DNA from 3 places in the Pseudomonas sp. HP_12 genome. Region 2 is predicted to be linked to each of the others. Evidence: riboswitches for the same ligand, from Rfam matches in the RefSeq annotation. Region 2 holds a riboswitch; each other region holds the start of a gene.
What was found. A riboswitch is a leader RNA that binds a small molecule or an ion and turns the genes downstream of it on or off. The one in region 2 is predicted to bind cobalamin.

Region 1: another riboswitch for cobalamin. It lies ahead of cobW (cobalamin biosynthesis protein CobW); the one in region 2 lies ahead of cobO (cob(I)yrinic acid a,c-diamide adenosyltransferase).
Region 3: another riboswitch for cobalamin. It lies ahead of ACYASU_RS02190 (ABC transporter substrate-binding protein); the one in region 2 lies ahead of cobO (cob(I)yrinic acid a,c-diamide adenosyltransferase).

What each region holds. Positions count from the first base shown of each region.
Region 1 is NZ_JBTOQG010000006.1:144,200-154,564, reverse strand. It holds gene cobN (cobaltochelatase subunit CobN) at 1-3,713, opposite strand, end outside; gene cobW (cobalamin biosynthesis protein CobW) at 3,716-4,789, opposite strand; cobalamin riboswitch at 4,930-5,139, opposite strand; cobalamin riboswitch at 5,278-5,510, shown strand; gene ACYASU_RS06800 (CbtB domain-containing protein) at 5,606-5,821, shown strand; gene ACYASU_RS06795 (CbtA family protein) at 5,833-6,552, shown strand; gene ACYASU_RS06790 (cobalamin biosynthesis protein) at 6,549-6,965, shown strand; gene cobM (precorrin-4 C(11)-methyltransferase) at 7,130-7,876, shown strand; gene nfuA (Fe-S biogenesis protein NfuA) at 7,972-8,565, opposite strand; gene ACYASU_RS06775 (acyltransferase family protein) at 8,670-9,689, opposite strand; gene ACYASU_RS06770 (fatty acid cis/trans isomerase) at 9,921-10,365, opposite strand, start outside.
Region 2 is NZ_JBTOQG010000012.1:336,782-347,146, forward strand. It holds gene bluB (5,6-dimethylbenzimidazole synthase) at 1-518, opposite strand, end outside; gene ACYASU_RS11550 (cobyrinate a,c-diamide synthase) at 684-1,985, opposite strand; gene cobO (cob(I)yrinic acid a,c-diamide adenosyltransferase) at 1,982-2,593, opposite strand; cobalamin riboswitch at 2,701-2,926, opposite strand; gene ACYASU_RS11560 (C40 family peptidase) at 3,054-3,590, opposite strand; gene ACYASU_RS11565 (C40 family peptidase) at 3,678-4,367, opposite strand; gene ACYASU_RS11570 (NAD-dependent deacylase) at 4,434-5,207, opposite strand; gene hda (DnaA regulatory inactivator Hda) at 5,216-5,920, opposite strand; gene ACYASU_RS11580 (AI-2E family transporter) at 6,137-7,210, opposite strand; gene ACYASU_RS11585 (DUF2066 domain-containing protein) at 7,265-8,326, opposite strand; gene purM (phosphoribosylformylglycinamidine cyclo-ligase) at 8,659-9,717, shown strand; gene purN (phosphoribosylglycinamide formyltransferase) at 9,726-10,365, shown strand, end outside.
Region 3 is NZ_JBTOQG010000001.1:490,916-501,280, reverse strand. It holds gene ACYASU_RS02200 (ABC transporter ATP-binding protein) at 155-949, opposite strand; gene ACYASU_RS02195 (FecCD family ABC transporter permease) at 946-1,953, opposite strand; gene ACYASU_RS02190 (ABC transporter substrate-binding protein) at 1,989-2,990, opposite strand; cobalamin riboswitch at 3,133-3,328, opposite strand; gene ACYASU_RS02185 (aspartate/glutamate racemase family protein) at 3,623-4,351, opposite strand; gene ACYASU_RS02180 (aldo/keto reductase) at 4,412-5,407, opposite strand; gene ACYASU_RS02175 (ATP-dependent Clp protease proteolytic subunit) at 5,793-6,350, shown strand; gene ACYASU_RS02170 (hypothetical protein) at 6,428-6,592, shown strand; gene ACYASU_RS02165 (con-10 family general stress protein) at 6,712-6,894, opposite strand; gene ACYASU_RS02160 (endonuclease/exonuclease/phosphatase family protein) at 7,024-7,773, opposite strand; gene ACYASU_RS02155 (MFS transporter) at 8,007-9,233, opposite strand; gene ACYASU_RS02150 (ABC-F family ATPase) at 9,436-10,365, opposite strand, start outside.

The DNA of each region.
Region 1 (10,365 bases), on a different contig from region 2:
CCGGGCTCCTGCCACAGGCCGCGCTGCTGCGCTTCGAGCATGCGCTCGGTCATGTCCCGCAGCGCATCCGGGTTGTGCTGCTGGATGAAATCGCGGGTCGAGGCGTCCAACAGATACGCATCGGCGAGCAGCGCGTATTGGTGATCGTCGATCAGCTCGGTGGTGGCGTCGAAGGCGAACAGGAAATCCACGGTCGCCGCCATCTCGAACGCACCCTTGTAGCCGTGGCGCTTGACCCCTTCGATCCACTTCGGATTGGCCGCCCGGGAGCGCACCACCCGGTTAAGCTCTTCCTTCAGCGTACGGATCTTCGGCAGATCAGGCTGGCTGTGGTCGCCGTGATAACTGGCGACTTTCTCGCCGGACAGGCTTTCCACTGCCGCCAGCATGCCGCCCTGGAACTGGTAGTAATCGTTCGAATCGAGCAAGTCGTGTTCGCGGTTGTCCTGGTTCTGCAGCACCGCCTGAACCTGACTCAGCCGCTTGGCAAAACCGTCACGGGCCGGGGTGCCTTCATCGCTGCCGCCGTAGGCGTAGCCGCCCCAGTTCAGGTAGACCTCGGCAAGGTCTTCGCGGCTCTGCCACAACCGTCCGTCGATGGCGTTCTGTACTCCCGCGCCATACGCCCCCGGCTTGGCGCCGAAAATGCGCCAGCCAGCCTGCTTCGCCGCTTGCTCGGCATCCAGACCGTCGCGCTGCAATTGCTCGCGCTCCTGACTCACGCGGGCGGCCAGCGGGTTCATGTCGTCGGGCTCGTCCAGCGCGGCGACGGCCTGCACTGCGGCGTCGAACAGGCGGATCAGGTTGGCGAAGGCGTCGCGGAAGAACCCGGAGACCCGCAGGGTGACATCGACCCGCGGCCGGTCGAGCAGGCTCAGGGGCAGGATTTCAAAGTCATCGACGCGCTGACTGCCCGTCGCCCACACCGGCCGCACACCCATCAGCGCCATGGCCTGGGCGATGTCATCACCGCCGGTGCGCATGGTCGCCGTGCCCCAGACCGAAAGCCCCAGTTGACGTAGATAATCACCATGGTCCTGTAAGTGCCTCTCCAGCAACAGATTTGCAGACTGGAAACCAATGCGCCACGCGGTCATGGTCGGCAGATTGCGCACGTCCACGGAGAAGAAGTTGCGGCCGGTCGGTAGCACGTCCAGCCGTCCACGGCTGGGGGCGCCGCTCGGCCCGGCCGGGACGAATCGCCCACTTAGCGCGCTGAGCAGGTTCGACATTTCTGCTGGACCGCAGGCGTCGAGGCGAGGGATAACCACTTCATGCAGGGACTGAGCAACGTCGGACAAGCTGTTGTTTTCTAACCGATTACTGAGAGGAAAGCCGCTGGCAATCTGCTCAATCATCTGCGCGGCCAGCAGCTCCAGCCGCTCGCGGGTATCGCCGGTCGTGCGCCATGGTTCAGCGCTGACTTCATGTAATGCCTGAGGTTTGTCGCCGGTCCATGGCGCGCCGAGATCACAGTCCAGCGGGTCGAAATCCAGCGCCAGCGCCTGACTCAACGCCCGCAGCAGACTGGCCTGACCGCCGCGACCATCACCCCGAGGCACGCGCACCATCGCCAACAGCGTGTCGATGCGCAGCCGGCCGGTGGGCGACTCGCCGAACACGTGCAGGCCGTCGCGGATCTGCGATTCCTTCAGGTCACACAAGTAGGTGTCCAGACGCGGCAGCCACACGGCGGCGTCGGCCTCGCTGTTGGCGTCCCCGTCCATCGCCAGTTCGCGGTCGATATGGGTCTCGCGCACCAGCCTGAGAATGTCTTTTTGCAGCTCCCGGGCACGGCGCGGGTCGAGCAGCTGCGCTTCGTAATATTCGTCCGCCAGCAGTTCAAGGTCGCGCAACGGACCGTAGGTTTCGGCGCGGGTCAGCGGCGGCATCAGGTGGTCGATGATCACCGCCTGGGTGCGGCGCTTGGCCTGGGCGCCCTCGCCCGGATCGTTGACGATGAACGGGTAGATATTCGGCATCGGGCCGAGGATCGCGTCCGGCCAGCAGTGTTCGGACAGGCCGACGCCTTTGCCCGGTAGCCACTCCAGATTGCCGTGCTTGCCGACGTGGATGACAGCGTGGGCGCCATAGCGTTTGCGCAGCCAGAAGTAAAACGCCAGATAGCCGTGGGGCGGTACCAGATCGGGGTCGTGATACACCGCGCTGTGATCGACGTTGTAGCCCCGCGCCGGTTGAATGCCGACGAAGGTCATGCCGAAACGCAGGCCGGCGATCATCATCCGCCCGTCCCGGCACATGGGGTCGGTGTCAGGGACGCCCCATCGCGCGATGACTGCATCGCGATTGGCTTGCGGCAGCGCTTGAAACGCCGCCCTGTACTCGTCCATGGCCATGCTCTGGTGGCACGGCCGTTGATCGAGGCTGTCCGGGTCATTGGTGACGCCGCCGAGCAAGGCGTGAATCAGCGCAGTACCGGTCTCGGGCAAGTCCTCAACCGGGTAACCCTCCGCCTGCATGGCCTTAAGGATGTTCAGCGCGGCCGCCGGGGTGTCGAGGCCGACGCCGTTGCCGATGCGCCCGTCGCGGGTTGGATAGTTGGCCAGAATCAGCGCTACGCGCTTGTCGGTGTTGGCGGTGCGGGCAAGCAGCACCCAGCGCCGGGCCAGTTCGGCGACGAAATCCATGCGTTCCGGCTGGGCGCGGTAGCAAACCACGTCGGACTGACTGCGCTCGCTGTGCCAGGCCAGGTCCTTGAAGCTGATTGGCCGGCTGATGATGCGCCCGTCCAGTTCCGGCAGCGCGATGTGCATCGCCAGGTCGCGGGGGCCCAGCCCTTGGGCGCTTGCCTGCCAGGCGGGTTCGTTGTCCTGGGCGCAAATGGCCTGAATGACCGGGATGTCTCGGCGAAACGGCCGAACATCCGGCGCTTCCGGGCTGGATTGGGCGAAGCCGGTGGTGTTGAGAATGACCTCGCAATCCACCTCGTCGAGCCAGTCCTGTATCGCGCTCATGCAGCCGGCTTCCTTCAGGCTGGCGACGGCAATCGGCAACGGGTTCAGGCCCTGGGCCGACAAGCGCTCGCAGAACACATCGAGGAAACCGGTGTTGGCTGCCTGCAGGTGGGAGCGATAGAACAGCACGGCCGCGACCGGCTGATCGGCGCGCCAGTCGGCCTGCCAGCGGGCCAGGTCGGCGTTGGCGTGGTGCGGGTGATAAATCACGGTGCGCGGCAGGGTCTGCGGCTCGGCCCAGAGGTAGTCGCCGCCCAGCCAGCGGGTGGCGATGAAATTGAACAGCGCCAGCGCGTTGTGCTTGCCGCCCTGACGCAGGTAATGCCAGAGACGCTCGCGGTCTTCGACAGATTCCGTGCTCAGGCCGCTCAGCTCGGGGTCTGGCCGATCACAGCCCGGGACTAGAATCAGCTTCACGCCTTTCGCGGCCAGCTCCACCAGCCGCTCGACGCCGTAACGCCAGTAGCCGATGCCGCCGTGCAGGGAAATCAGGATGACTTTGGCGTGGCGCAGCACCTCGTCCACGTACAGATCCACCGACGCATGGTTTTGCACCTGCATCGGGTTGGCCAGGCGCAGGCTCGGGTAGCTATCCGGCAATTGCCGCGCGGTTTCAGCCAGCAGCGCCAGATTCGAGTCGGCGCTGCACAGGATCACCAGCTCGGCGGGCGTCTGGCCCAGGTCAGCGATGCTGTCGTCGGGGACGAAGCCGCCGGGCTGTGTACGCAGCAGGTGCATGGTTAGCCTTTTATGCCTGAGACTGCGTCGCGCAATTGCGCTTCAAGGACGCCGGCGTCCAGTTCCTGGCCGATCAGCACCAGGTGGGTTTCCCGGGCTTCGTCTGGCTTCCAGGCGCGGTCGAAATGCTTGTCGAAACGCGTGCCGACACCTTGCACCAGCAGGCGCATGGGTTTGCCGGGAATGGCGGCGAAGCCTTTGACACGCAGGATGCCGTGCTGGACGACGGCCTGGGTCAGCGCGTCGAGCAACAGCGATTCGTCGGCCTGGGGCAGCGTAATGGAAATCGAGTCGAAGGCGTCATGGTCGTGGTCATCATGATCGTCGCCTTCGTGGTGATCGTGGTGGGTCTTGCGCCCGTCGATGTGCAGCTCGGACTCGGCGCCCAGGCCCAGCAACACGCTGATCGGCAGCTGGCCCCGGTTCGCTTCGACGATCTTCACCGCCGGCGGCAGTTCTTCGGCGACTTCGGCACGCACGGCGGCGATAGCATCAGCGTCGAGCATGTCGGCCTTGTTCAGCACGACGAGATCGGCGCTGGCCAGTTGGTCGGCGAACAGCTCGTGCAGCGGCGATTCGTGGTCCAGGTTCGGATCAAGCTTGCGCTGGGCGTCGACTTGGTCCGGGAACGCGGCGAAGGTGCCCGCGAGCACGGCCGGGCTGTCGACCACGGTGATCACGGCGTCGACGGTGCAGGCGTTGCGGATTTCTGGCCACTGGAAGGCTTGGACCAGGGGTTTCGGCAGGGCCAGACCCGAGGTTTCGATGAGGATGTGATCGAGGTCGCCACGACGGGCGACCAGTTCCTGCATCACCGGGAAAAACTCTTCCTGAACGGTGCAGCACAGGCAGCCGTTGGCCAGTTCGTACACGCGACCGACGGCTTCTTCTTCGGTGCAGCCGATGGTGCATTGCTTGAGGATGTCGCCGTCGATGCCCAGTTCGCCGAATTCGTTGACGATGACGGCGATGCGTCGGCCTTCGGCGTTGTCGAGCATGTGCCGCAGCAAAGTGGTTTTGCCCGAGCCGAGAAAGCCGGTGACGATGGTGACAGGGAGTTTGGCCAGTGTTTTCATCGGTTGCCCTCAGGCGTGCGGCGGGGCAACGAGGACGAAAACAGCGCAGGCCGGTGGAAGCAGGCGCGCGGTTCGATTCGCCACCGGATCACCCCGCCCGGTTGTAGTGAAATTCCTCGGCCGCTTGCAGGCGGTCCGAATCGAGGCAGGTCTCCTGGCTCACGGCGGCCGGTCGCTGACAGGCATCATCAGGCGACTGACATTCATTGCGCCTTCCCGCTTGCGCAGTGGCTGTGCAATGAAGCTGTCCGTTTACAGTTGCGGGGGCAGCTGCGGCTTGATACCGCATTCCCTTCTTAGCGCCGGTGGCCCTGTGACGTATCCGAAACCGGGCGGCCGGCGAACCTCAAGTGCGCAAGGCTACGCAGTGACTGGAGGCCGGTCAATCGCGCTTTGCAATGATCGCCGCGCCAATTGACGCACCGATCGCTGCATTGATTGACGCATCGGCTGAAGGGCCGATTGACGAGCCAAACAGCCCGTGGTCTGCTACACACCTTGTTACGGGTGCCCTTCACAGGGTGAAACGGGAAACCGGTGCGTGCAGACCTTCGGGTGTGTATCAGTCCGGTGCTGCCCCCGCAACGGTAAGCGAGTGAAGAGTCAGATCCACTGTGTCGGCATCGATATGGGAAGGCGATTCTTGAAGGCACGACGGCTGTAACGGCTGATGCATGTGCCCCTCGCGAGCCCGGAGACCGGCCCGATAACGCTACATAACACAACCCGCGGTGGGCGGGCGCTGTTGATCACTGCCGGCCTTCGCCTGCGGTGTCTTCGCGTCCGTCCGCTGAATCCACTTCAGAGGGAAGCGCCATGTCCATCAGCACACCCCGCCAGACGTCCGGCACCGGCACCAGCACAAACACCACAACAGCCGTGACCGCCACCCAAAGCCAGCGCATTGTCGCCGCCGTCAGCGCGATGTTTCTAGGCGCGTTTCTGGTGTACTTCGCCGGCTTCTCCCACATCGATGCGGTGCACAACGCGGCACACGACACCCGTCACAGCTCTGCCTTCCCGTGCCATTGAGACCCGCCGCCATGTTCAAGCGAATTGCGCAAACGGCCGGGTTCACCGGACTGCTCGCCGCCCTGTTGTTGACACTGCTGCAGAGCTTCTCGGTGGCGCCACTGATCCTGCAGGCGGAGACCTACGAAAAGGCCCCGGCTGCTGAGATGCACGAGCACGCCGAGGGTGCGATGGCCGGCCACGTCCATGACGCCGAAGCCTGGGAGCCGGAAGACGGCTGGCAGCGCGTGCTGTCCACCACCGGCGGCAATCTGGTGGTCGCGGTCGGCTTCGCCCTGATGCTGGCGGCGCTGTACACCCTGCGTACGCCGACCAGAGCCCGCGAAGGCGTGCTGTGGGGGTTGGCCGGTTATGCGGTGTTCGTGCTGGCGCCCACTCTTGGTTTGCCGCCCGAGCTGCCCGGCACTGTCGCGGCGGATCTGACCCAACGGCAGATCTGGTGGGTCGGCACCGCCGCCTCCACGGCTGCAGGCCTGGCATTGATAGTGTTTGCCCGGCACTGGGTGTGGAAGGCCTTGGGCGCGGTGATCCTGGTGGTGCCGCATATCGTCGGCGCGCCGCAACCGGCGGTGCACTCGGCACTGGCGCCGGAAGCCCTTGAAGCGCAATTCAAGATCGCGTCGCTGCTGACCAATGCGGTTTTCTGGATTGCCTTGGGCTTGATCAGCGCCTGGTTGTCTCGGCGCAATGAAGCGACCGAGACGCACGTCGGTTTGAAGCCTGCTCTGTGAATGAAGTGCACGATCGGCCGCTGTGGGTGGTCGGTCTGGGCTGCCAGCGCGGCTGTTCGGCGCTGGAGCTTCGGCAGTTGATGGAGGATGGGTTGCGGGAGGGACGTCTTCAGCTGACAGACGTTGCCGCCCTCGCCTCCATTGACGGCAAGTCGGCTGAGGTAGGGCTGCAGGCACTGGGTCATGAGCTGGGGCTGACGATCGGGTTTTTCAGCGCGGGTGATCTGGCGGCTTACGAGGCACAGCTGACTTACCGTTCGGACATCGCCTTCGAACGCACTGGCTGCTACGGCGTGGCAGAAAGCGCGGCGCTGGCGATGGTGACACGGTTGACCGGCGCGCCCGCGACCTTGGTCATCCCCCGCCGAAAAAGCCCCCACGCGACCTTTGCTCTGGCAACCGCAATCTTGTAGGACCGGCTAACCCTTGTAGGACCGGCTTTAGCCGGGAAGACGTCAGGCGCCACGCTGCAAATTTGAGGGTGTACACGCAGACCTTTTCCCGGCTAAAGCCGGTCCCACTGGACCGCATGCAGCCATCCAAGCAGTGCTCAAATGAACCCCAATCAGGACACCCCATGACTGTTTTTTTCATCGGCGCCGGCCCCGGCGATCCGGACCTGATCACTGTCAAAGGCCAGCGGCTGATCCGCTCCTGCCCGGTGATCATTTACGCCGGTTCCCTGGTGCCTGAAGCAGTGCTGGAAGGTCATCAGGCAGTTCAGGTCACCAACAGCGCTCCATTGCACCTTCAGCAGATCATCGAGCTGATGAAATCCGCTCATGCACAGGGCCAGGACGTGGCGCGCGTGCATTCCGGCGATCCGAGCCTGTATGGCGCGATCGGCGAACAAATCCGCTGCCTGCGCGAATTGCAGATCCCCTTCGAAATCATCCCCGGCGTCACCGCCACCGCCGCCTGCGCCGCGTTGCTCGGGACAGAGCTGACGCTGCCGGACATCTCCCAGAGCGTGATCCTGACCCGCTACGCCGACAAAACCGACATGCCCGAAGGCGAAAGCCTGGGCGATCTGGCACGGCACCGGGCAACCATGGCGATCCATCTGGGGGTCAATAACCTCGGCAAGATCGTCGCCGAGCTAACGCCGCACTATGGCGCCGACTGCCCCATCGCCGTAGTGCATCGCGCCAGCTGGCCCGATCAGGACTGGGTCACCGGCACACTGGCAGACATCGAGGAGAAGGTGCGGATCAAGGGATTTCGTCGCACCGCGCTGATCCTGGTGGGTCGGGTACTGGGCAACGACGTGTTCAGCGAGTCATCGCTGTATCGCGCGGGCCATGCCCATGTGTTCAGGCCCTAGCGTGCGCCTCTAGACCTTGGCGAGCGCCCACAAAAAAGCCCCGAACTCGTCGGGGCTTGCCTGCAACACCATACTTCCTGGTATCACACGTTGACTCAGTAATACGCGTTTTCTTTCTGAGTGTGGTCGGTCACGTCACGCACACCGGTCAGCTCGGGGATGCGCTCCAGCAACGTGCGCTCGATGCCTTCCTTGAGCGTCACATCGGCCTGACCGCAACCCTGGCAACCACCGCCAAACTGGAGAATGGCGACATTTGCCTCATCTTCTTCCACCACCTCGATCAAGGTCACCTGGCCGCCGTGACTGGCGAGGCCCGGGTTGATCTCGGTCTGCAGGTAGTAATTGATACGCTCGTTGATCGGGCTGTCGGCGTTGACCATCGGCACTTTGGCGTTTGGCGCCTTGATGGTCAGTTGACCACCCATGCGGTCAGTCGCGTAATCGACAACGGCGTCGTCCAGAAACGCTTCGCTGAATGCATCGATCCAGGCGGTGAAGCTTTTCAGGCCGATGGCCGTGTCTTCAGGTTTCTCTTCGCCCGGCTTGCAGTAGGCAATGCAGGTTTCAGCGTATTGGGTGCCAGGCTGGGTAATAAACACGCGGATGCCGATGCCGGGGGTGTTCTGCTTTTCCAGCAGATCGGCCAGGTAATCGTGGGCGGCATCAGTAATCGTAATAGCGGTCATGAAAATTCCTCGCAGACGTGGGGCGCAGTTTACGCCAATCAACTGCGCCTGACAAAGCCCTAGTATTTTAGTCAGGTAAGCGGTTCGCCTCGACTAAAACCCCGTCACGACAGAGCTGCTTCCTTGCTCGCCCTTCTCTGATCCAGCCAGCCCTTCATGCGTCGGTACAGGCCCTTCTCGATCCACTCATAACTGAGCCAAGCCCCCAGGGCGATGACCGGCACACAGACGGCAAACACCACGTACGGGTTAATGCCGTAACGTTCGCTCACCAGCCAGCCCGCATACAGCACCAGCACGTGGAGCAAATACACCGAATACGAGCAATCGCCCATGACTTTGAGAAGGCGGTAGTTGCGCAGATAGGGTTCGAGGGAGATGCAGGCCACCACGATCACCGCGCTCGGCAGGCCCCAATTGATGATCCGAGGCGCCGGTTGCAGGTGGTCGATGGTGAACAGCGCGGCGCCGATCGCGATCAATGGCAACCACAACCGTTCGCTGATCCAGCCCCGGCGATACATCACGCCAACAAAAATGCCGAGCAGGAATTCGTAAACGATGTCATTGGCGTAGAACCGGCTGACCAGCCCCGACCGCCCCAGCACGTCGGTAATGGCGAACAGCGCTGCTGCGAGAATCAACGGGCGCAGACGCTGCTGAAACAGAAAGACCATCGAAAACAGCACGTAGAACAGCATCTCGTAGTTCAGCGTCCAGCCCACGTTGAGAGTGGGATAGAGGCCGTAGCCGCCGGGGTTTTCCGAAGGGATGAACAGCAGCGACAGCACGAAGCTCTGCCAATCGACGACCTGATGCGGCAACAGCGGCTGGGCGACCACGACCAAGAGCCCCATCACCAGGGTATACAGCCAGTACGCCGGGACGATACGAATAACCCGGTTGAGCATGAAACGGCCGGCGGGGATGTCCTTGTCCACGGTGGACAGGTAGATGACCAGACCGCTGATGACGAAAAAAATGTCGACGCCGACCGCGCCTTTTTCAGTGAAAAAGCGGCCGACTGGCCCACTCGGATGAAAGTCGAAAAAAATCTGCATGAAGTGGTGACACACAACAGCCCACGCGGCGAGTGCCCGCAGGGCCTGAACCGAAATCAACATCTGCAACCTCTTGCTTCGTCTGGATTGACCCCAGGCGCTATACCGGCAAAGGCACGGCGTCGGAGAGCGACTCACAGGGTCCGACTTCGAAAATTGCAAAAAGGTTCGGCGCCACTGACGGGCTGCATAATGGCTGCACGCCATGTTCCATAAGGGTTTCCCCGTTTGGACCAGCGTCAGCCGGGCCGACGCCGAATGTGAAGATTCCTTAAATAACGGCGCCCCTGCGACTCACAGATTCTCGTACCGATTCATGTCCAGCACCCCTGCCTCGCGGGGTTCGGTTTCCTGAAGGTAGCGGTCCAGGTCGTGGAAGTAGGTCCAGAATAATGGATGGCTGCGGCGCACGCCCCAGCGCTGGACGATGGCGTCAAACGCCTGCTTGTGATCATGGGCCTGCTCCATCGCGTCGACGAACGCGCCGACCTCGCTGGCCGGCACATTGAACATGAAATTCGGGTAACTGCTCAGCACCCCCGGGTAGATCGTCAGCGTGTCGAGGCCCGGCTGGTAGCGGTAATCCTCGCCCATCAGAAAGGCGACGTTGCTGTGGGCGCGGTTGCGCAACATGCTGTAAATGATGCGTTTGCCGCTGCCGTCCTGGATTCGCAGCATCGTCGCCTCAGGCAACTGGTGAATGACCTTCAGCCCAGCCGCCGGCCGCGACGTCAGCCGG
Region 2 (10,365 bases):
TTTGAACCGGTTGGCATCTTCAGCAGATCAGCCAGGGCCTGGGGATCGAACAGCGACACCCAGCCCATGCCTAGACCCTCGGCACGGGCCGCCAGCCAGAGGTTCTGGATCGCGCACGACAACGACGCCATGTCCATTTCCGGCAGGGTGCGACGCCCGAAGATGTGTTTGTCGCGGTCGTCCATCAACGCGGCGACCAATACCTCGGCGCAGTCGCTGATGCCCTCGACCTTCAGCTTCATGAAATCGTCGGACCGCTCGCCCAGGGCTTCGGCGGTGCGGATGCGTTCTTCTTCCACCTGCGCCTGAATCTGCGCGCGCAGCGTCGGGTCGGTGATGCGCAGGAACCGCCACGGCTGCATCAGGCCAACGCTCGGCGCGTGGTGGGCGGCTTCGAGCAGACGGGCCAGCAACTCGGGCGCGACTGTGCCCCCGCAGAAGTGACGCATGTCGCGACGCTCGGCGATGGCGCGGTAAACGGCGGCGCGTTCGGGGTCGGTGAAGGTGTGTTCAGTCATGGCTCGCCTGTCCCGCGCGTGAAACACAGCAATCACCCGCGATGCGCCCCTTGTAGGAGTGAGCTTGCTCGCGAAAGCGGTTTTTCAGACAAGGAGTGGGATCGGACGCGCCCACTTCACGAGCAAGCTCGCTCTCACAGAATGCGGCGGTTGAATTAGATGGGCTCATGGCAAAAACAGCGCCGCCATCGCCTGGGGATTCGAGGGAAAGTAAAAGTGCACGTATGACGCGGTCATGCGCCCTTCGCGGTACACCGCTTCGGCGCCGCGCCCGCCATTGGGGCTGAGGCCGCGGGCGATGGGGGTCAGCTCGGTGCTGGTCAGGGAGTGGTGATAGGTGTGGCCACGCAGGATGCCTTCCGGCAGTTCGACCGATTGCAGGGCCAGGGCGGCCAGACGCTTTTGCATCACGGCTTCCCCCTTGAGCAAGCCCACCCCTTCGGCGCGCTGGCCGTCGACATCGGTCAGGGCATCGAGTAAATACAACATCCCGCCGCATTCGGCGAGCAAGGGTTTGCCGGCGGCGTGGTGCGCGCGAATCGCGGCCAGCATGCTGTGGTTTTCCGCCAGCGCCGTGTGATGCAGTTCCGGGTAACCGCCCGGCAGATACAGGCTGTCGGCGTCGGGTAATTCGCGGTCGCGGATCGGCGAAAAGAACGACAGTTCGGCGCCCATCTCCCGCAACAGGTCGAGGCTGGCGCCGTAGAAAAACGCGAACGCCTCGTCGTGGGCGATGGCGATTTTCACGCCGGCCAGTAGCGGTTCGGCCGGCACGAATTCCGGCGCGGTAAAGGTCACGGACGGCGGCAACGTGGCGTCGCAGGTGCTGGCCAGCGCGGTGGCCGCAGCGTCAAGGCGCATGTCCAGGTCATTCAATTCGCTGGCCTGCACCAGGCCGAGGTGCCGGCTGGGCAGCTCAATGCCGGTTTCACGGGACAACGCGCCGTACCAGCGCAGGCCTTCGGTCAGGCTGCCTTCGAGCAACTGCGCGTGGCGCACTGTGCCGACGCGATTGGCCAGCACGCCGGCAAACGGCAGATCCGGCTGATAGCGCGCCAGCCCAAGCGCCAGGGCGCCAAAGGTCTGGGCCATGGCCGTGCCGTCGATCACCCCCAGGACCGGAACGCCGAAACGCCGGGCCAGGTCTGCGCTGGAGGGCGTACCGTCGAACAAGCCCATGACGCCTTCGATGAGGATCAGGTCGGCGTCGGCGGCGGCTTCCCACAACAGGCGCCGACTTTCGTCCTCGCCGATCATCCACATGTCCAGTTGGTACACCGGATGGCCGCTGGCGCGTTCGAGAATCATCGGGTCGAGAAAGTCCGGTCCGCATTTGAACACGCGCACCTTGCGCCCCTGATTGCGATGCAGACGGGCGAGTGCGGCGGTGACGGTGGTTTTGCCCTGGCCGGACGCGGGCGCAGCGATCAATACTGCCGGGCAGTGCCGGAGCTGGCGCTCACTCACAGTTCGATGCCTTTCTGCGCCTTGATGCCGGCTTGAAAGGCATGCTTGACCACGCCGATGTCGGAAACGGTGTCGGAGAGGTCGATCAGTTCCTGCTTCGCCCCGCGACCGGTGACGATCACGTGCTGCATCGGCGGGCGCGCCTGCAAATCGCTCAGCACCTGCTCCAGGTCCAGATAGCCGTGCTTGAGGGCAATGTTCAGCTCATCGAGCACGACCATGCCGATAGAGGCGTCCTTGAGCATTTCCCGGGTCACGGCCCAGGCGGCTTCGGCGGCGGCGATGTCGCGCTGGCGGTCCTGGGTTTCCCAGGTGAAGCCCTCGCCCATCACGTGGTAACGCACTTGTTCGGGAAAGCGGCGGAAGAACAGCTCTTCGCCTGTGCTGTGGCGGCCCTTGATGAACTGCACGACGCCGCACTGCATGCCGTGGCCCATGGCGCGGGCGAGCATGCCGAAGGCCGAGCTGCTTTTGCCTTTACCGTTGCCGGTCAATACCAGCAGCAGTCCGCATTCATTTGGCGCGCTGGAAATGCGCTCGTCCATCACCGCCTTTTTGCGCAGCATGCGCGCCAGGTGGCGTTCGTCACGTTCGGGGGATTCGCTCATCTCAGCTCTCCGCTTGAGGGCAGGTGTGGCAAACGGAGGGCACGAGCAAGGACTGTCAGCAGGCACCGGACATGGCCCGGCCTGCAGCAGAGCATCGCCCTCCGTGATGCTGTTCGATGGATCAGGCCGGTCTCCGGACTCATGAGTTGCCACAACCGTGGCAGGCCAGGCGCCTTCCCATGTTCAGCGAACACAGTGGCATTGTGCGTGGCCCAGACTCATTTACCGTTGCGGAGGCAGCGCCGGAATTGATCGCACGAGCAATCGCACCGGCTTCCCTGTTTCACCCTGTGGACCAACAAGGTCCCGGGCACCTGAAACATGGCGCGAAGGTTAGAGGGTTGACTGGGGAGCGTCAATCGAACCGTGGACAGAGCGCCCACGGGTTTACGGGATTTCACCCTGGAATGCACAGGTGTTCCTGCAGCAACAGCCCATGAACACGTTGCCTCAAAAACGACTATTGCCTGGCCAAGTTCGACGGCTGGATAACGCGCTTGGCATTCAGCCAGGCCTTTTGCCAATAAGGCTTGTCCAGGCTGTCGAGTTTGACGGTGCCGCCGGTGGCCGGTGCGTGAACGAATCGCCCTTCCCCGACGTAGATGCCGGCATGGCTGACGTGGGAGCCGCCACCCGTGGCAAAGAACACCAGATCACCGGTCTGCAACTGGCTGCGGTCGATGTCCGGGCCACGCAGGGTGATCATTTCCCGCGTGGATCGCGGCAGGGTGATACCGGCGGCGTCGTGGTAGACATAGCCGATCAGGCCGCTGCAATCGAAACCCGAATCAGGCGTGTTGCCGCCCCAGCGATAAGGCGTGCCAACGAGGCCGATCGCGCGCAACAAAACGTCGTCGGCGAGCGGTGAAGAAAACTGGGGAGGAGCGGAAACTACAGGCCGGTAGACGACCTTGCGTGGAGCAGGCGGTGGAGTGCTGGAACATGCGGCCAGCAGCACAGCCAGAGAGGCGACGATCAGGCGAACCGTTAACGACATAAACACGACAACCTGTGCGGGATGCAGCTTACTTTGCCGAGGGCCGGGGTCGCGCGCAAGAGGGGTTGGCCCTTTGCGCGCCCGGAATTAACGGGTTTGGCGCTTGAGTGTAGTCGAGCTCATCGCGGTGGTGGTTGCAGGTACCGTTGAGGGTGCCATCGCCAGCGCGCGTTTGGCTTCGATGAACGTCTTGGCCCAGTAGGCATCGTCGAGGCTGTCGACGCGGACACCACCGCTGCGGCGGCTGCTGGAGTGAATGAATTGATCATCGCCCAGGTAGATGCCCGCATGGCTGACACGACCACGGCCGGCAGTGCTGAAGAACAGCAGGTCGCCTGGCTTGAGGTCATTGCGTTTAACGAGAGGGGCATCGATGTTGATCATTTCGCGGGAGGAACGCGGCAGGCTCATGCCCGCCTCTTCGCGGAAGAGATAACCGATGAAACCGCTGCAGTCGAAACCGGAGGTGGTCGATGTGCCGCCGAAGCGATAGCGAGTGCCTATCAGGGATTTGCCGCGCTCGAGAATGCTGTCAGCCAGAACCGGCAGGCGGTACGGCTTGTTGTCGGCAAATTGAGCGAGCTCGTCTTCGGTGGCGACTTCGTCATCCAGTACGGAGGACGCGTAATCGGCACGCTTGCTGGCGGATTGAGCGGTGGCAGAGTCCCGGAACTGGGGGCTTTGCGACTGTTGTTGCGACGTCGGCATCTGGGCCGCACAGCCGAACAACAGCGTTACGAGTGCGAGAGGCACGAGGGGTGCGAAGCGGTTTAGCATGTGCACGACCGTGGCTGAAGTGTAAAGAAGCCGAGACTATGCCTTCAATCGTACCCATTTGCAAATTCAATCGAAACAAATGTGACTTACGATGTCGTCCATCACTTCTAAGGCTCTACACCTCAGAAACGCATCCATGTGCGCGGAATGATCGGTCGGCGAAGGGTTTATCTCGGCAGTAAAGCCTCCCGTCACCCGAGCGCGCAGCATAGGCTCATGAATGTACGGGAAGCTGGCGGTGGTTCCGGTGCTGAGCACAGCGTCAAAGCCTTTTGCCATCTCTTCCTGAAGCACGTTCAGTGCCAACTCTGGCAACATCTCCTCAAACAACACCACCGATGGCCTCAAAACGCCAGTACAGCGGGCGCACAGCGGTGGCAGTGGCCGGTTGAGGTGCTCGCTCAACTGCAGATCCTCGGCGCCACAAGATTGACAGTAGAGCGGCGCCAACTGGCCATGAATTTCGATCAGCCGTTCTGGCGGACTGCCCGCAGCGCGATGATAGCCGTCGACGTTTTGCGTCAACACCCAGCATTCCGGCTTGCGCCGCTGCAATTCGGCGATGGCATAGTGCGCCGCATTGGGACGTCCGCCCAGGCAAGCGCTGCCCAATTGTGCAATGTATTTCCAGCACAGCGCCGGATCACGACGCAGTATCGGGCCGGACAACGCCATTTCGATCGGCAGGCCGTCGTCGGTCTCGCCGTTGTACAGACCACCGACACCGCGATAGGTCGGCAAACCCGAATCCGCCGAAAGGCCAGCACCGGTGATGATCAGGATGCGTGTGGCATGACGCAGGGCCGCCGCAGTTTGCAGGACCAAAGCCTGATCGACCACGGACGCGCTTACCAACCGAGGGTTTCTTTCAGGAACGGAATGGTCAGCTTGCGCTGGGCCTGCAGTGAGGCTTGATCGAGCTGTTCAAGCAGGTCGAACAGCGCACTCATGCTGCGCTTGCCGCGGGTGAGGATGAAATGCCCCACTTCGTCGGTAAGGTGCAGCCCCCGGCGGGACGCGCGCAATTGCAGGGCGCGGAGTTTTTCTTCGTCGGACAACAGGCGCATCTGGAACACCAGCGCCATGGTCAGCCGTGATTTCAGGTCCGCCAGCTTGACCGGCAGCTCTCGGGGCGAGCATGAAGCGGCGATGAGCAAGCGTCGGCCACTGTCGCGCAGCCGGTTGAACAGGTGGAACAAGGCCTCTTCCCATTCAGGCTTGCCCACCACCGCCTGCAAGTCATCGAGGCACACCAGTTCGTACTGCTCCAGATGATCGAACAGGCCGATGCCTTGATCGAGAAGTTCGGCCATCGGCAGGTAAACCGCTGGCTCGCCCATCTGTTCGAATCGCAGGCAGGCGGCCTGTAACAGATGCGTACGCCCTACCCCGTTCTTGCCCCACAGATAGATGAGGCTTTCCGTCCAGCCGGCCTCGGCTTCGCACAGCCGCTCGACATAGCCGAGTGCAGCGGCATTGGCGCCTGGATAGTAATTGATGAAGGTGGCGTCATCACGCAGACGCACACTCAGGGGCAGCTGAACTGGTTTCATGCTGGCTGAACGGTTCGTGACGAACCGCCAAGGGGCCTCTGTGAAAAGTGCGCAAAGTCTATACCCGCAGGGCTGGCCGCACAATGCGGCAGACCGCCAGCAAAATCAAAGGCTTGCGTATGTCACTGGTATCACTGGGGAATACGGGCAAAACCCGCCGAGAAAGGAGGCGCGCGGTGAGCACCGCGCGCCGGTACGCATCCTGATTCGCGGGAATCAGAGATCCGGGTCGTCCAGACCGCCGTAGATGTCCGAATCCTTGTACAGGTCATGAACATGGCGCACCAGGACCATGATCACCGCCGCCACCGGCAGGGCCAGCAGGATGCCGGTGAAGCCGAACAGCTCGCCGCCCGCCAGGATCGCGAAGATCACCGCAACCGGGTGCAGACCGATGCGGTCACCCACCAGCAACGGGGTCAGCACCATGCCTTCCAGTGCCTGACCGACCATGAACACCGCGACGATGCCCAGCATCGGATACAGGTCGCCGCCGAACTGGAAGAAACCCGCCAGAATCGCCGAGCCGATGCCGATCACAAAACCCATGTACGGCACGATGGCCGCCAGGCCGGCAATGACACCGATCAACAGCCCCAGCTCCAGCCCGACCAGCATCAGGCCGGCGGCGTAAATCACGCCCAGCGCGACCATCACCAGCAACTGGCCGCGAATGAACGCACCCAATACCTCATGGCACTCGTCCGCCAGCGCGACGATCTTCTTCTCGCGGTGACGGGGCAGCAGGCTGCGCACCTTCGCCATCATCACGTCCCAGTCACGCAACAGATAGAAGCAGACCACCGGGATCAGCACCAGGTTGGTCAGCCAGCCGATCAGCGCCAGGGTCGAGGTCGTGGCCTGGGACAAGACGATGCCAACGATGTCGCCGGTCTGGCCCATGTGCTCCGAGATCGCCGCCTTGACCTTGTCGAACTTCCAGAAGCCGTCTGCCAGCCCCAACTTGGCCTGCGCCCACGGCATGGCGGTGTGTTGCAGCCAGTCGAGAATCTGCGGTGCCAATTCGTACAGACGATAAAGCTGCTTGGCCAGCATCGGCACCAGCACCAGCAGCAGGCCCATGAAAATCAGGGTGAACAACAGAAACACGGTCACCACACTCATGGTGCGGGACAGCTTCAGTTTTTCCAGCCGGTCTGCCAGCGGATCGCCCATGTACGCCAGCAGCAGCGCCACGAGGAACGGCGTCAGAATCGAATGCAGCAGCCAGACGAACAAACAGACCAGGATAACCCCGCCCAGCCAGAACCAACGACGCGTATCAGTCATTACTGCCTCTTTCCCCAGGATGATGTGCTTCGAGCAACGTCGTTATGAACCTGTTCACCAACGGAAGTGCAATGCGCTGTCCGAAACAGCAGGCGGCTGCGGTGCTACCGGCGTGCCGTCCGCAGCAACGGGCGCGGCGTTGACCGGCGCGCTGGCGATTTCACCGGCCGGCACTTCCTGCAGTTTCGCCAGCGCCAGTTGAGAACGCAATTGATCGGGGCTGCCACTGACGTCGAACGCGATGCGATCACCGTCGGCTGATTTCAGGCGGCCGCCGAACGGTTCGAGCAGGCGCAACAGCTGCGCGTAACGCTCAAGATTCATGCCCTGCACATCCAGCACCATGCCCGTCGAGGCACCCGGCTTGACCACGAAGCGCGGCGCCAGACGCTGGCTTACTGCCAACAGTACCGCGTCCGCCAGTTCCGCCGAGCTCGCGCCGCTGGCACTGCCCTGCTCCATCTTGTCCCCCAGCCACAGGTGCCATTTGCCCTGCCACTGGCCGCCGTTTTCCTGCGCGTGAACCGCCAGAATCGCGTCCGAGCCGTAACGCTCGGAAGCCTCCTTGAGCGGGCCGACGTTGTTGCCGTCGAGGGTCTTGGCGTTGCCGATGCCCTGCTCGCCAAGGTCTGCCAGCGGCAGACGTAACGGCAGACCGCGATGCTGAGCGGCGCGGCGAAGAGGCTCGGCAGAGGCTTGGCCGTCGCCGACCAGGTTGGCGCCGTCAGTGGCGTCGTTCAGCCACCAGGCCATGATCACCGGACGGTTGGTGCCCCACAACGACAGTCCCGCCTGACGCATCACGCGTTCGGTGCTCCCCGGGTCGAAATCGACCTGCAGGGTTTCGGGCGGGCCGGCGTCGTAGCCGTACTGGCTGATGATTTGCTGAGGGTCCTTGCGCACCTCGGCAAGGCCGCCGTTCTGCACGGCCTTTGGGTCTCCGGTCAGGCGGATGACCAGGGTTTCCAGCGCGGCCTGGGTGGCGCGGTTTTTTTCGTCCGGGGTCTGGCCGCTGACGGGCTCGCGCACCTGATAGAGATTGTTCACCGTCTCGGCGAACGCCGGCAGACTCATCAATGAGAGGCAACCCACGAACAGGCAGTTTTTTAGGCGCATGAAGGAAGGTGGACGCATGAAGGATTCCCGCTGGGTAAAAAGGCAACGCTATAAATAGCTGCATGAACACAAGTGACCCGACTCTGACCGCAGACGCGCCCGAATCGCTCACTCAGGCGCCAACGTTACACCGGATCCCGCCAGCGACGAACGGGTGCGGCGGGATAAACCGGGTTATTTTTTCTTCACGACAGTCCTGCCCGTCGGCCCAAGGATGGCCGCTTGCGCCCAACCCTGATAAAATCGCGCGCCTTCGCAGACCGGCGATGACAAGGCCCCGCGTCGTTGCCACTCGGTCGTTACCCCGAATCCCCCCCCTAAAGGCCTGGATCATGAGCAAGCAACCCTCCCTGAGCTACAAAGACGCCGGTGTTGACATCGACGCCGGTGAAGCGCTGGTCGAACGCATCAAGAGCGTCGCCAAGCGCACCAAGCGCCCGGAAGTGATGGGCGGCCTCGGGGGCTTCGGCGCTCTGTGCGAAATCCCGGCTGGCTACAAGCAGCCTGTTCTGGTCAGCGGCACCGACGGTGTCGGCACCAAGCTGCGTCTGGCACTGAACCTGAACAAACACGACACCATCGGCATCGACCTGGTCGCCATGTGCGTCAACGATCTGGTGGTCTGCGGCGCTGAGCCGCTGTTCTTCCTCGACTACTACGCCACCGGCAAACTGAACGTCGACACCGCGGCTCAAGTGGTGACTGGCATCGGCGCGGGCTGCGAGCTGGCGGGCTGCTCCCTGGTCGGCGGCGAAACCGCTGAAATGCCCGGCATGTACGAAGGCGAAGACTACGACCTGGCCGGCTTCTGCGTCGGCGTCGTGGAAAAAGCAGAGATCATCGACGGCTCCAAGGTTGCCGCCGGTGACGCGCTGATCGCCCTGCCGTCTTCCGGCCCGCACTCCAACGGCTACTCGCTGATCCGCAAGATCATCGAAGTGGCAGGTGCCGATATCGAAAACATCCAGCTCGACGGCAAGCCGCTGACCGAACTGCTGATGGCACCGACCCGCATTTACGTCAAGCAGCTGCTCAAGCTGATCAAAGACACCGGCGCGGTAAAAGCCATGGCCCACATCACCGGCGGCGGCCTGCTGGACAACATTCCGCGCGTGCTGCCCGAAGGCGCACAGGCCATCGTCGACGTGGCGAGCTGGACCCGTCCGGCAGTCTTCGACTGGCTGCAGGAAAAAGGCAACGTGGATGAGCACGAGATGCACCGCGTGCTGAACTGCGGCGTCGGCATGGTCATCTGCGTCGCCCAGGAACACGTTGAAGTCTCGCTGAACGCCCTGCGTGAAGCCGGCGAGCAGCCTTGGGTGATCGGCCAGATCGGCACGGCTGCCGAAGGCGCTGCGCAAGTCGAGCTGAAGAACGTCAAGGCTCATTAATGCCTGACGTGCCCCAATCCTGTGATGTGGTGGTGCTGCTGTCCGGCACTGGCGGTAACCTGCAGGCGATGATTGACAGCTTTCAGGACAGCGCGAGCCCTGCCCGCATCCGCGCGGTGATCTCCAACCGCGCCGATGCGTTTGGGCTCGAGCGGGCCGCCCGCGCAGGGATCGACACCCTGGTGCTCGATCACACCGGCTACGAAGGTCGCGAGGCCTTCGATGGGGCGCTGATCGAGGCCATTGATTCGTTTCAGCCGTCGCTGGTGGTGCTCGCCGGCTTCATGCGCATTCTCACGCCCGGGTTCGTCCGGCACTATCACGGGCGCCTGCTGAATATCCACCCTTCCCTGCTTCCGCTGTATAAAGGCCTGCACACCCATCAACGGGTGCTCGACGCCGGCGATGCCGAGCATGGCTGCAGCGTGCACTTTGTCACGGAGGAACTCGATGGGGGGCCTCTGGTCGTACAGGCAGTTGTTTCTGTAGAGTTGCACGACACGCCCGCCACGCTGGCACAGAGGGTTCACGCCCAGGAACACCTGATTTATCCCCTGGCCATTCGCTGGTTCGCCGAAGGACGTTTGACCCTCGACGAACATGGCGCCTCACTGGACGGCCAGCCCTTAGGGCCCAGCGGCCACTTGA
Region 3 (10,365 bases), on a different contig from region 2:
CACGGAGCGAGACCGGAGTGAAGGAACCCTGAGGAACGAAGGGCCCAACCAGGAGCAGGCACCCTTGGTTACTTGGGGTGCTTTTCCAAGTAACTCGCCGAAGGCGAAACAGTCCGCCCCAGGCGGACGCCCTTGATCTCAAGTATCTTGATCTTTAAGGGGAACCCGCCCGCAACCGCAATAGACGAGCCCCGTCAAACGGATCAACCAACCAATGCCCCCGCACCCCGAAAACCTCACCCAATAACTCCGGCGACAACACATCAAAGGGCGAACCCAACGCCACCAACCGCCCGCCGTCCATCACCGCCAGACGATCACACCCCAGCGCCTGATTCAAATCATGCAACGCCACCACCGTCGTCACCGGCAAATCCTGCACCAACCGCAAAATCGACAACTGCTGCTGAATATCCAGATGATTCGTTGGCTCATCCAGCAACAACACCTGCGGCCGCTGCGCCAAAGCCCGCGCAATATGACCCCGCTGCTGCTCCCCACCCGACAACGTATGCCACGCCCGATGCCCCAAGTGCTGCAAACTCACATCCGCCAGCGCCTGCGCCACAATCCGGTCATCGTCCGCGCCCCACGGCGCCAGCGCCGACAGCCACGGCGTACGGCCCAACTCAACCGCCTGCAACAGACTGATCGAATCCCCCGTCTGCGCGTGCTGCTCCACCACCGCCACCTGCCGCGCAATGTCCCGCCGGCTCAGCGACGACAAGCGCCTCCCGCCCAAGTGAACGTCGCCCCGAGACGGCTTTTGAATCCCCGCCAGCAGCTTCAGCAGCGTCGACTTCCCCGAGCCATTCGGCCCGACGATCCCCAGGTTTTCCCCCGGCCGAATCGCCAGGCTCACCCCACTGAGCAGTTGCGCGCCCTTGACCGAATAACTCAGGTCACTCCCTTCCAGCATGGTGCCGGGCACCTCCTCACGGGCGTTCATCGAGGACGATTCCCGCGGACCAGAATCATGGCAAAAACCGGCGCGCCCACCAGCGCCGTGATGACCCCGATCGGCAACACCTGACCCTTGATCAAGGTGCGCGACAGCACATCGGCGGCAATCATGAACAGCGCGCCAATCAGGGCGCTCAAGGGCAACAAGCGGGCATGACGTACCCCGGCCATCAGGCGCACCGCGTGGGGAATCACCAGACCGACGAAGCCGATGGACCCGACGATCGACACCATCACCGCCGTCATCAGCGCGGCGGTGAGAATCAGCACGGCCTGCACCCGGCGCACCGGAATGCCCAGGGACGCCGCTGAATCGCTGCCGAACGTGAACGCATCCAGCGCGCGCCGATGCCACAGGCACACCAGCAAGCCGAGCACCACGACCGGCACCGACAGCGCCACCGACGACCAGCGCACGCCGCTGAGATTGCCCAGCAACCAGAACATAATCCCGCGGGCCTGCTCGGCATTGGCCGACTTGGTGATCAGGAAGGAGGTCAGGGCGTTGAACAGCTGGGACCCGGCAATGCCCGCCAGGATGATCTGGCCGGCAGCGGTCTGGCCCCGAGAGGAGCGGGCGAGCAGGGCGACCAGCGCGAAGGCGGCGATTGCGCCGGCAAACGCGCCGGTGGACAGGGAAATCGTCCCGGCACCGATGCCGATGATCGCCACCAGCACTGCGCCGGTCGAAGCCCCGGCGGAAATGCCCAGCAAGTAGGGATCGGCCAGCGGGTTGCGCAGTAGCGATTGCAAGACCAAGCCCGACACCGCCAGCCCTGCGCCGCAAGTGGCGGCCACGATGGCCCGGGTCAGGCGGTAATTCCAGACGATGCCCTCGTCGATGGGGTCGAGGGGATAGCCCGCGGCCCACAGCTTGTTCGCCAGCACCTGAACGATCACCGGCAGGCCGATCGACGTCTCGCCGATCGCCACGCCCGCCAGCACCGCCAGCGCCAGCAACGCGGTCGCCCAAGCGCCGTGGCCGAACATTCGGACGATGCTTGAGCGAGGAATACGGAGCGGCATCATTGCGGATGAGTGGCCTGAGCCAGTTGTTCGATGCCGTCAAACAGCCGCACGCTGGACTCCATGGCGCTGGCGTCCATGACTACGATGCGATTGTTTTTCACCGCATCCATATTCCGTGTGACCGGGTCCGAGCGGAGGAAGGCCAGCTTCTTCTCGTGATCGTCGGCCGGGAAGCGGCGGCGGTCCATCCGCGCGATGACCAGCACCGTCGGGTTGGCCTTGGCGATGGTTTCCCAGCCCACGGTCGGCCATTCCTCGTCGGAGTCGATGACGTTACGCATGCCGAGGGTGTCGAGCATGAAGTTGGGAATGCCCTTGCGTCCGGCGACGTAGGGGTCGACGTTGATGTCCGGGCTGGAAAACCAGAACACCGCCGAGACGGGCGGGTTGGCATGGGCGTTCGCCTGTGCAACGGCCCGGGCCAGCCGCGCCTGGTAATCCGCGATCAGCCGTTCGCCACGGTCCTGCACGTCGAAAATCTGCGCCAGCTGCCGCAGGCTTTTGTACAGCGTGTCGATGCGGAAGGCTTCGAGGCGCGTGCCGTCGGCGCCGACCCGGTTGTTCTTGCCCTCGCAATCGGACGGCAGGATGTAGGTCGGGATGCCCAGGTCGCGAAACTGCTCGCGGGTGCCAACGGCGCCCTGTGGCCCGACCATCCACTCGAACTGCACCGGAACGAAATCCGGGCGTTTGCCGATCACCGATTCAAAACTCGGCGCGTTATCCGCGAGCCGAGCGATGCCGTTGTTGAGGGTTTGGTACTGGGCCAGGACGGGGTTGAACCACAGCGACGTGCCGACGACGTTCGGGCCCAGTCCGAGGGCATAGAGCATCTCGGTGGCCGCCTGGCCGATGGTCACGGTTTTCTGCGGGGCGTGGGTGAAGGTCAGCGCTTGGCCGCAGTTGTCCACGGTCAAGGGGTAAACCGTCGACGCCGCGAGGGCGGCAGTGGGCAAGGTCAGGGTGACGAGCAGGGCGGCGAGGCGGCGCAGCGGCATGAAAGCGATCTCCAGATAGCCTGAATGCTTGGCGAAGCAGGCACTGGAAAGTCCATCCCGACAGGCGCTCCTACGATGAGGGCGAGCACAGCGCGCGCGAACGACGCACGAACGGGAGTCCTTCCCCGGACACCCCGCCGGTGAATGAATATGCTGGCCGGCAGGTCTCCTGACTGGCGCTTCATCGCCGTGCTTCGGCCTTCCCGGGGTCACCCAGTGGCAAACAGGAAGCAGGGCTCAGCGCCTACAGTTGCGGGGACAGTTCCCTTTCAGCGCGCAGCACGCGCCTGGGGATTCCCTATTAATTCCGAGCGGAAACCGGCGGCGGGGATACTAAACGATTCGGCGGGTGGAGGCTAATGCGGAGGCCGTGCGCCGGAGCGCGGCTAAACACCTTGCAGTAGCGGCAGCAGCACTAAACCTGCGGGAGATGCAAAAGCTGAAGGAGATGCAGCGCCTGAAGCAGATGCAAAACCTGTGGGAGTGAGCTTGCTCACGAAGATGCCCGAACTTTCGCTAAATCTTCGGCGGCTGGAATTCAGTCTTCGCGAGCAAGCTCACTCCTACAGGGGTTTTGCGTTGGCCGCACGGGCGTCGTTGGTCCAGCGGCTTGAACGGCCAACCAACGATCTTCAGACCAGCGGCTTAAACGGCCAACCCACGATCTTCTTCGGCCGTGGCGTCGCATAGGTCCGCACTTTCGAGGTCTTCAACCCCAGACGCACCAGTGATTCCGCCAGTGCCACCGCAGCGGTCACGCCATCCACCACGGGCACGCCGGCGCGGTCACGGATGAGTTGATCCAGGCCGGCCATGCCGCCGCAGCCCAGGCAAATCACCTCGGCCTTGTCCCGACTCACCGCTTCCATGGCCTGCTCGACGATGGCCTCGACCGCACGCTCCGGCGATTCCTCCAGCTCCAGTACGCTCATGCCGCTGGCCCGCACCGAGGCGCAGCGTTCGTACACGCCGGCCAGCTTTAGACGGTCTTCAATCAGCGGCACGGTGCGGTCCAGCGTGGTGACCACCGCGTATTTATGCCCCAGCAGCATCGCCAGGCTGGCCGCCGCTTCGGTGATGTCCACCACCGGCACCTCGAGCAACTCCTGCAAACCCTCGCGGCCGTGTTCGCCGTAACCCGCTTGAATCACGGCGTCATAGGGCCCTTCGTAGGACATCACCCGGTCCATCACCGCGATGGCCGCGAGGTAACTTTCGAAATTGCCTTCCACCGACTCGGCGCCGAAGCGCGGGGTCAGGCCGATGATCTCGGTGCCAGGCGAGGCCACGCTGCGGGCCTGCTCGGCAATGGTCTCGGTCATGGATTCGGTGGTGTTGACGTTGACGATCAGAATTCGCATGGACAGATCTCGCGCAGAAAACAAGGCCGGGCGTCTGGCCCGGCGTCGTTGCCCACGATATCAGTCTTTCATCGGCACGGGCGCCTGCAGGGCGATGAAGCCCTGATCGCGCATGGCCTGCCAGAAACCATCCGGCACCTGTGCGTTAAGCGCGGTGACGTCCTCGATGATCCGCGACGGGCGGCTGGCACCCGGAATCACCGCCGCCACCAGGGGGTTGGCAAGGACAAATTGCAGCGCTGCGGACTTGATGTCCACTTGGTACTGACGGGCGATCTCCTGGATGTGCGCCACCTTGTCCAGCATCGCTGGCGACGCCTCCTGATACTCGAAATGCTTGCCGCCCACCAACACGCCGGAGCTGTAAGGCCCGCCGACGACGAACTCGGCGTTGTGCTGACGGGCCTTGTCGAACAGCCGTTGCAGCGGTTGGTCGTGATCGAGCAGCGAATAGCGGCCGGCGAGCAGGAAACCATCGGGCTGGGCTTCTTCCAGATCCAGCGTCAGTTCGCACGGCTCGACGCGGTTGACGCCCAGGCCCCAGGCCTTGATCACGCCTTCTTCGCGCAGGCGGGTGAGGGCACGGAAAGCGCCGGTGCGGGCGATGTTGAAATGCTCGGTCCAGGCATCGCCGTGGGCGTCCTGCGCGACGTCGTGGACAAACACGATATCCAGACGATCAGTGTTCAACCGCTCCAGGCTCGCTTCAATGGAACGCAGCGTGGCGTCGGCGGAATAGTCGGTGACGATCTTGTTTTTCAGGCCCTCGGCGAACGGGCCGCTGCGGGTCTCGGTGTCGATCTCGTCGGAAATCAGCCGGCCGACTTTGGTGCTCAGGGTGTACTGGTCGCGGGGGACGCCGGCGAGGGCCCTGCCCAGGCGCTGCTCGGACAAGCCGGCGCCGTAGATGGGCGCGGTGTCGAAATAGCGAATGCCCTGGTCCCAGGCGGATTGAACGGTGGCCGCTGCTTCCTCTTCGTCGATGGTGCGGAACATGTTGCCCAGCGGCGCGGAGCCGAAGCCGAGGCGGCCGATGATCTTGTCGTGCAGACTCATTGGGGGGGTGTCCTGTGCGGTGGGGCGTGTTGGATGGCGCGCGGTTCATGGCCCGGATCGAGCACGATGAAACCGGCGAAGCTTCTTTACTGACTGTTGATTGCCGCAGGGGTTCTTCGGAATGGGCGAGCGTGTGCTTTCACATGCTCGGCGAGCGGCTATCCTCATCCCATGCGACTTTAGCCACGCGTGCGAATTTCAACATTTCAGATAGATCCGTCGACGGCACAGATTTGAGGATTGCCCATAGCCTGTATTTGCGGAGTGGCGTCCGACGCCTTCCCGGCTGAAGCCGGTCCTACGAAGGCGCCGGGATTCTTGGTAGGACCGGCTTTAGCCGGGAAGAGGCCCGTGAGTACGCCATCCATGACCAGCGAGGCCGCCGATGAGCGAGCACATCATTCATTTCCACTGCGGTGTCGATCAGGCCAGCACCGAGCATTTTCGCGATCGCTGCCTCGAAGCCCTCGGCAAGGGCGCGACCGGATTGCTGCTGAATCTGTCGACCGCCGGCGGCAGCACCGCACTGGGATTCACGCTGTACAACTTCCTGAAATCCCTGAAAGTGCCGATCCGTGCGTTGAACAGCGGCAACATCGAATCCATGGGCATCGTCATCTACCTGGCGGCTCAGGAGCGGATCGTCTGCCCCCACTCGCGGTTTCTGATCCACCCCATGAGCTGGTACTTCAACCAGAGCTCGGTGGACCACTCACGCATGCGCGAATACCTGCGCAGCCTGGACAACGACCTGCAGCGCTACGTAAATATCTATCAGAGCGAGACCGTGAGCGCCGTGCACCCGCTGGACATCGGGCGCTGCCTGTCAGCGGAGGAGAAGGTGATCCGCGCCGAAGATTCGCTGGCGTGCGGCATTGCCCATCGTGTCGAGCAATTGCAGTTTGCCGAAGACGCCGTGCACTGGACCGTCAGCGCCAGCTAAGCTCGATCCATTGAACCCGGTCGTTGTCGAGCCCTCTGACTCTATTATTGGCCACATTGAAATGAGAGGTGACTGCCATGCAATCCCATACACCTGACGCTGCACCCGTTCCGCCGCGCCCCGCTCCCCAGCCGGGTGACGAAGAGACAGGATTTGACGCCGACATGGATCCGGGCAACGAAGACCCGGGTTCACAGTTTGATCGGGACGCGACGGTGCCGCTGATCGATCCGGATAAATGAGGGAGGAGGGTGCCGCTGACACGTGTGCTTGCTATGAGGCGTACATTGCTTTTTTGACTGATGCTCAAACAAAAGAGCGAGAGCCTTGGCCCTCGCTCGCTTCACTCACCCGCACGTCGTTACGACTTGCCGCCTGAGCCGCCTTTCTTGCCGGTGCCGCTCGCGCCTGCACCCGATTCTTTCTTCATATCGCTTCCGGCATTGCCGCTGCCTGAAGCCTGTCCGCCTTTCTTGCCGGCTTCGGACGCTTTCTCTTTATCGTTCGCAAAATTGCCAGGGTTCGACTTTCCGGTGTTAGCCATGATCGCAGACCTCTTGTTATTGAGAAGGCGAGACAAGTACCTCGCCTTAGCTGTGAGGGGGCGTTCACGCAATGGTTTAACCCGTCGCTTGACTGGCAGACCAACGGCGGTGACGAGTAATGCCCGCTGTTACATGTGCACTTCGACGGTCAGCGGCAGGTGATCGGACAGATGGGTCCACGGCCGCGTGCCGAGGATTTTCGGCTGGTGGCTGGTGGCGTTGCGCAGGTAGATGCGGTCCAGACGCAGCATCGGGAAGCGAGCCGGGTAGGTCTTCGCCAGCCGCCCCTGACTGCGCTCGAAGGCCTCATGCAGGTAGCCGCAGCGCTGCAGGCGCTTGTTGCCCTGCAGCTGCCAGTCGTTGAAGTCGCCGGCGATCACCACCGGTGCATCCTCGGGCAGGGAGTCGAGCAGGTCGCAGAGCAGGTTCAGCTGCAACTGGCGATGGCTTTCCAGCAGGCTGAGGTGCACGCAAATCGCGTGTACCTCGGCATGCCCTGGCACTTGCAGCACGCAATGCAGCAAGCCGCGGCGTTCCGGCCCGGTGATCGAGATGTCCAGATTGCGGTAATGCAGGATCGGGTATTTGGACAGCAGCGCGTTGCCGTGATGGCCGTCCGGGTAGACCGCGTTGCGGCCGTAGGCGAAGTCCGTCCACATACTGTCGGCGAGGAATTCGTAGTGCGGCGTGTCGGGCCAGTCTTCGTACTTGGCGGCGTGGCGGTCATGGCCGCCGAGGACTTCCTGGAGAAACACCAGGTCGGCACCGGTGCTGCGCACGGCTTCACGCAACTCCGGCAGTATGAAACGCCGGTTCAGGGCGGTGAAGCCCTTGTGGGTGTTCACGGTCAGCACGCGCAGTTTGTGGACTTCGCGCAACGTGGCCGGGTCCGGAGGGGTAGCGTTCGAGCCAGCGGGATCGGGGGTCACGCCCTCACTCCTGTTCGGGGGATGTGCTATTCGGACCGGGACGCGAGGCGGCAGTTCAGCTTTTAGGTGGGACGGGCTGTGGCCGGGGGATTTCAACAGCGAGTGAGCGCTGTTGCAGAGTCGCCGGCCTCTTCCCTCTGTAGGACCGGCTTCAGCCGGGAAGCTTTGAGACGCTGCGCTCGCTACACCCGCGTGTCGACCGGCGCCCTGCGCGACAGCACCACTGCCAGCGTCAACGCCGCCACCGACAACAACGCCGCGAAGAAGAAAATCCAGCCGTAGCCCATGCCCAGCGCCACCGCGCCCATCAGCGGTCCGGCAATGGCCAGGGCCAGGTCGAAGAACACCGCATAGGCGCTGAGCCCCGCGCCGCGACTGCTGTTGGGCACCTGCTTGATGGCTTCCACGCCCAGTGCCGGGTACACCAGCGACAAACCAAAACCGGTCAGCCCCGCGCCGATCAGGGCGAAAGTGGTATCGGGTGCCAGCCACAGCAGCAACAGCCCCAGGGTTTCCACCGAGATGCAGACGATCGCCGAGCGAAAGCCGCCGAAGCGGTTGATCGCATTGATGAACAGCAACCGCGCCAAGATGAAGCAGACGCCGAACACGGTCAGGCACCAGGCCGCGCCTTCCCAGCCACGGGCCAGGTAAAACAGGGTGATGAACGTGGTCAGTGTGCCGTAGCCGATAGAGGACAGGGTCAGGCTCAGGCCGAACGGCGCCACCCGGCCGAACACCGAGAAGAACGGCAGGCGCTCGCCGCGCACCACAGGGATCGCCGGCTTGTTGCGGATCAACAACAGTGCCCCGGCGGCCAGCACGAACAGCACCACGCCCAGGCTGGCAAAGCCCAGCGCGCCGACCATCACCACCCCCAGCGGCGCGCCGATCGCAATGGCGCCGTAGGACGCGATGCCGTTCCACGAGATAGAGCGGGCGGTGTGCTCCGAACCGACCTGGCCGATGCACCAGCTGATGGTGCCGACGCCGATCAAGCCCTGGGACGCACCGAGGAACAAGCGAGCGATGATCAGGATGGTCAGACTGACTCCGGCGAAACGCTCCAGAAGGATTGCTGCCAACGTCAGCACGCCGCTCAACGCGATGCCCGACAGCCCGTAAACGATGGCGCGCTTGGTGCCGATGGTGTCGCAGATGCGTCCGGCCACTGGACGACTCAACAGCGTCGCCAGGTACTGGGCGCCGATCACCAGCCCCGCGACCACCGCGCTGAAGCCCAGCTGGTTGTGCACGTAGCCAGGCATCACCGCGATGGGCAAACCAATGCACAGGAAGGCGATGAAGGTGTAGACGACGATGGAGACGATTTGCAGCGTGATCGCCATCGAACTGGCGTCATGGGTGGGGGAATGGGCAGGCGCATCGGGCGGCAGGGCGGCAGGCATGGGGACTCTTCGCTGGAGCGGTGGGAGTGCCGCATCATCGCCCGTGGTGTCAGGAAATGAAAGCTGGCTAACGGTTTTTCTCCGGAATCAGAGGACACCCGGACTCGCCCTTTCCCGGCCGGTCCTGCTGTCACAAAAAAGCCCCGTCACGATGGACGGGGCTTCTTGTTTTCAGCATGGCTCTGTCAGTGCATGACCCTGATCAGAACGCGACGCCCTGGCTGCGCAGGTAATCGTCGTAGGTGCCGCTGAAGTCGGTCACGCCACTTGGGCTCAGCTCGATGATGCGGGTGGCCAGGGACGAGACGAACTCGCGGTCGTGGCTGACGAAGATCAGCGTGCCCGGGTAGTTCTCCAGCGCCAGGTTCAGCGCCTCGATCGACTCCATGTCCAGGTGGTTGGTCGGTTCGTCCATGATCAGCACGTTCGGCTTCTGCAGGATCAGCTTGCCGAACAGCATGCGGCCTTGCTCACCACCTGAAATCACCTTGACCGACTTGAGGATCTCGTCGTTGGAGAACAGCATCCGGCCCAGGGTGCCACGAATGACTTGCTCACCTTGAGTCCATTGCCCCATCCAGTCGAACAGGGTGACATCGTCTTCGAAGTCGTGGGCGTGGTCCTGGGCGTAGTAACCCAGCTCCGCCGCATCGGTCCACTTGATCGTGCCGGCATCCGGGGTCAGCTCATTGACCAGGGTGCGCAGCAGAGTGGTTTTACCGATACCGTTCGGGCCGATGATCGCAACGCGCTCGCCGGCTTCAACCTGGAAGCTGAAGTTCTTGAACAGCGTCTTGCCGTCGAAGCCTTTGGCCATTTGGTCAATGATGACCGCCTGACGGTGCAGCTTCTTGTTCTGATCGAAGCGGATGAACGGGCTGACGCGGCTCGACGGCTTGACCTCGGCCAGCTGGATCTTGTCGATCGCCTTGGCGCGGGACGTGGCCTGCTTGGCTTTCGAGGCGTTGGCCGAGAAGCGGCTGACGAACGACTGCAACTCGGAGATCTGGGCTTTCTTCTTGGCGTTGTCCGACAGCAACTGCTCGCGGGACTGGGTCGCCACGGTCATGTACTCGTCGTAGTTGCCCGGGAACAGGCGCAGCTCGCCGTAATCCAGGTCAGCCATGTGGGT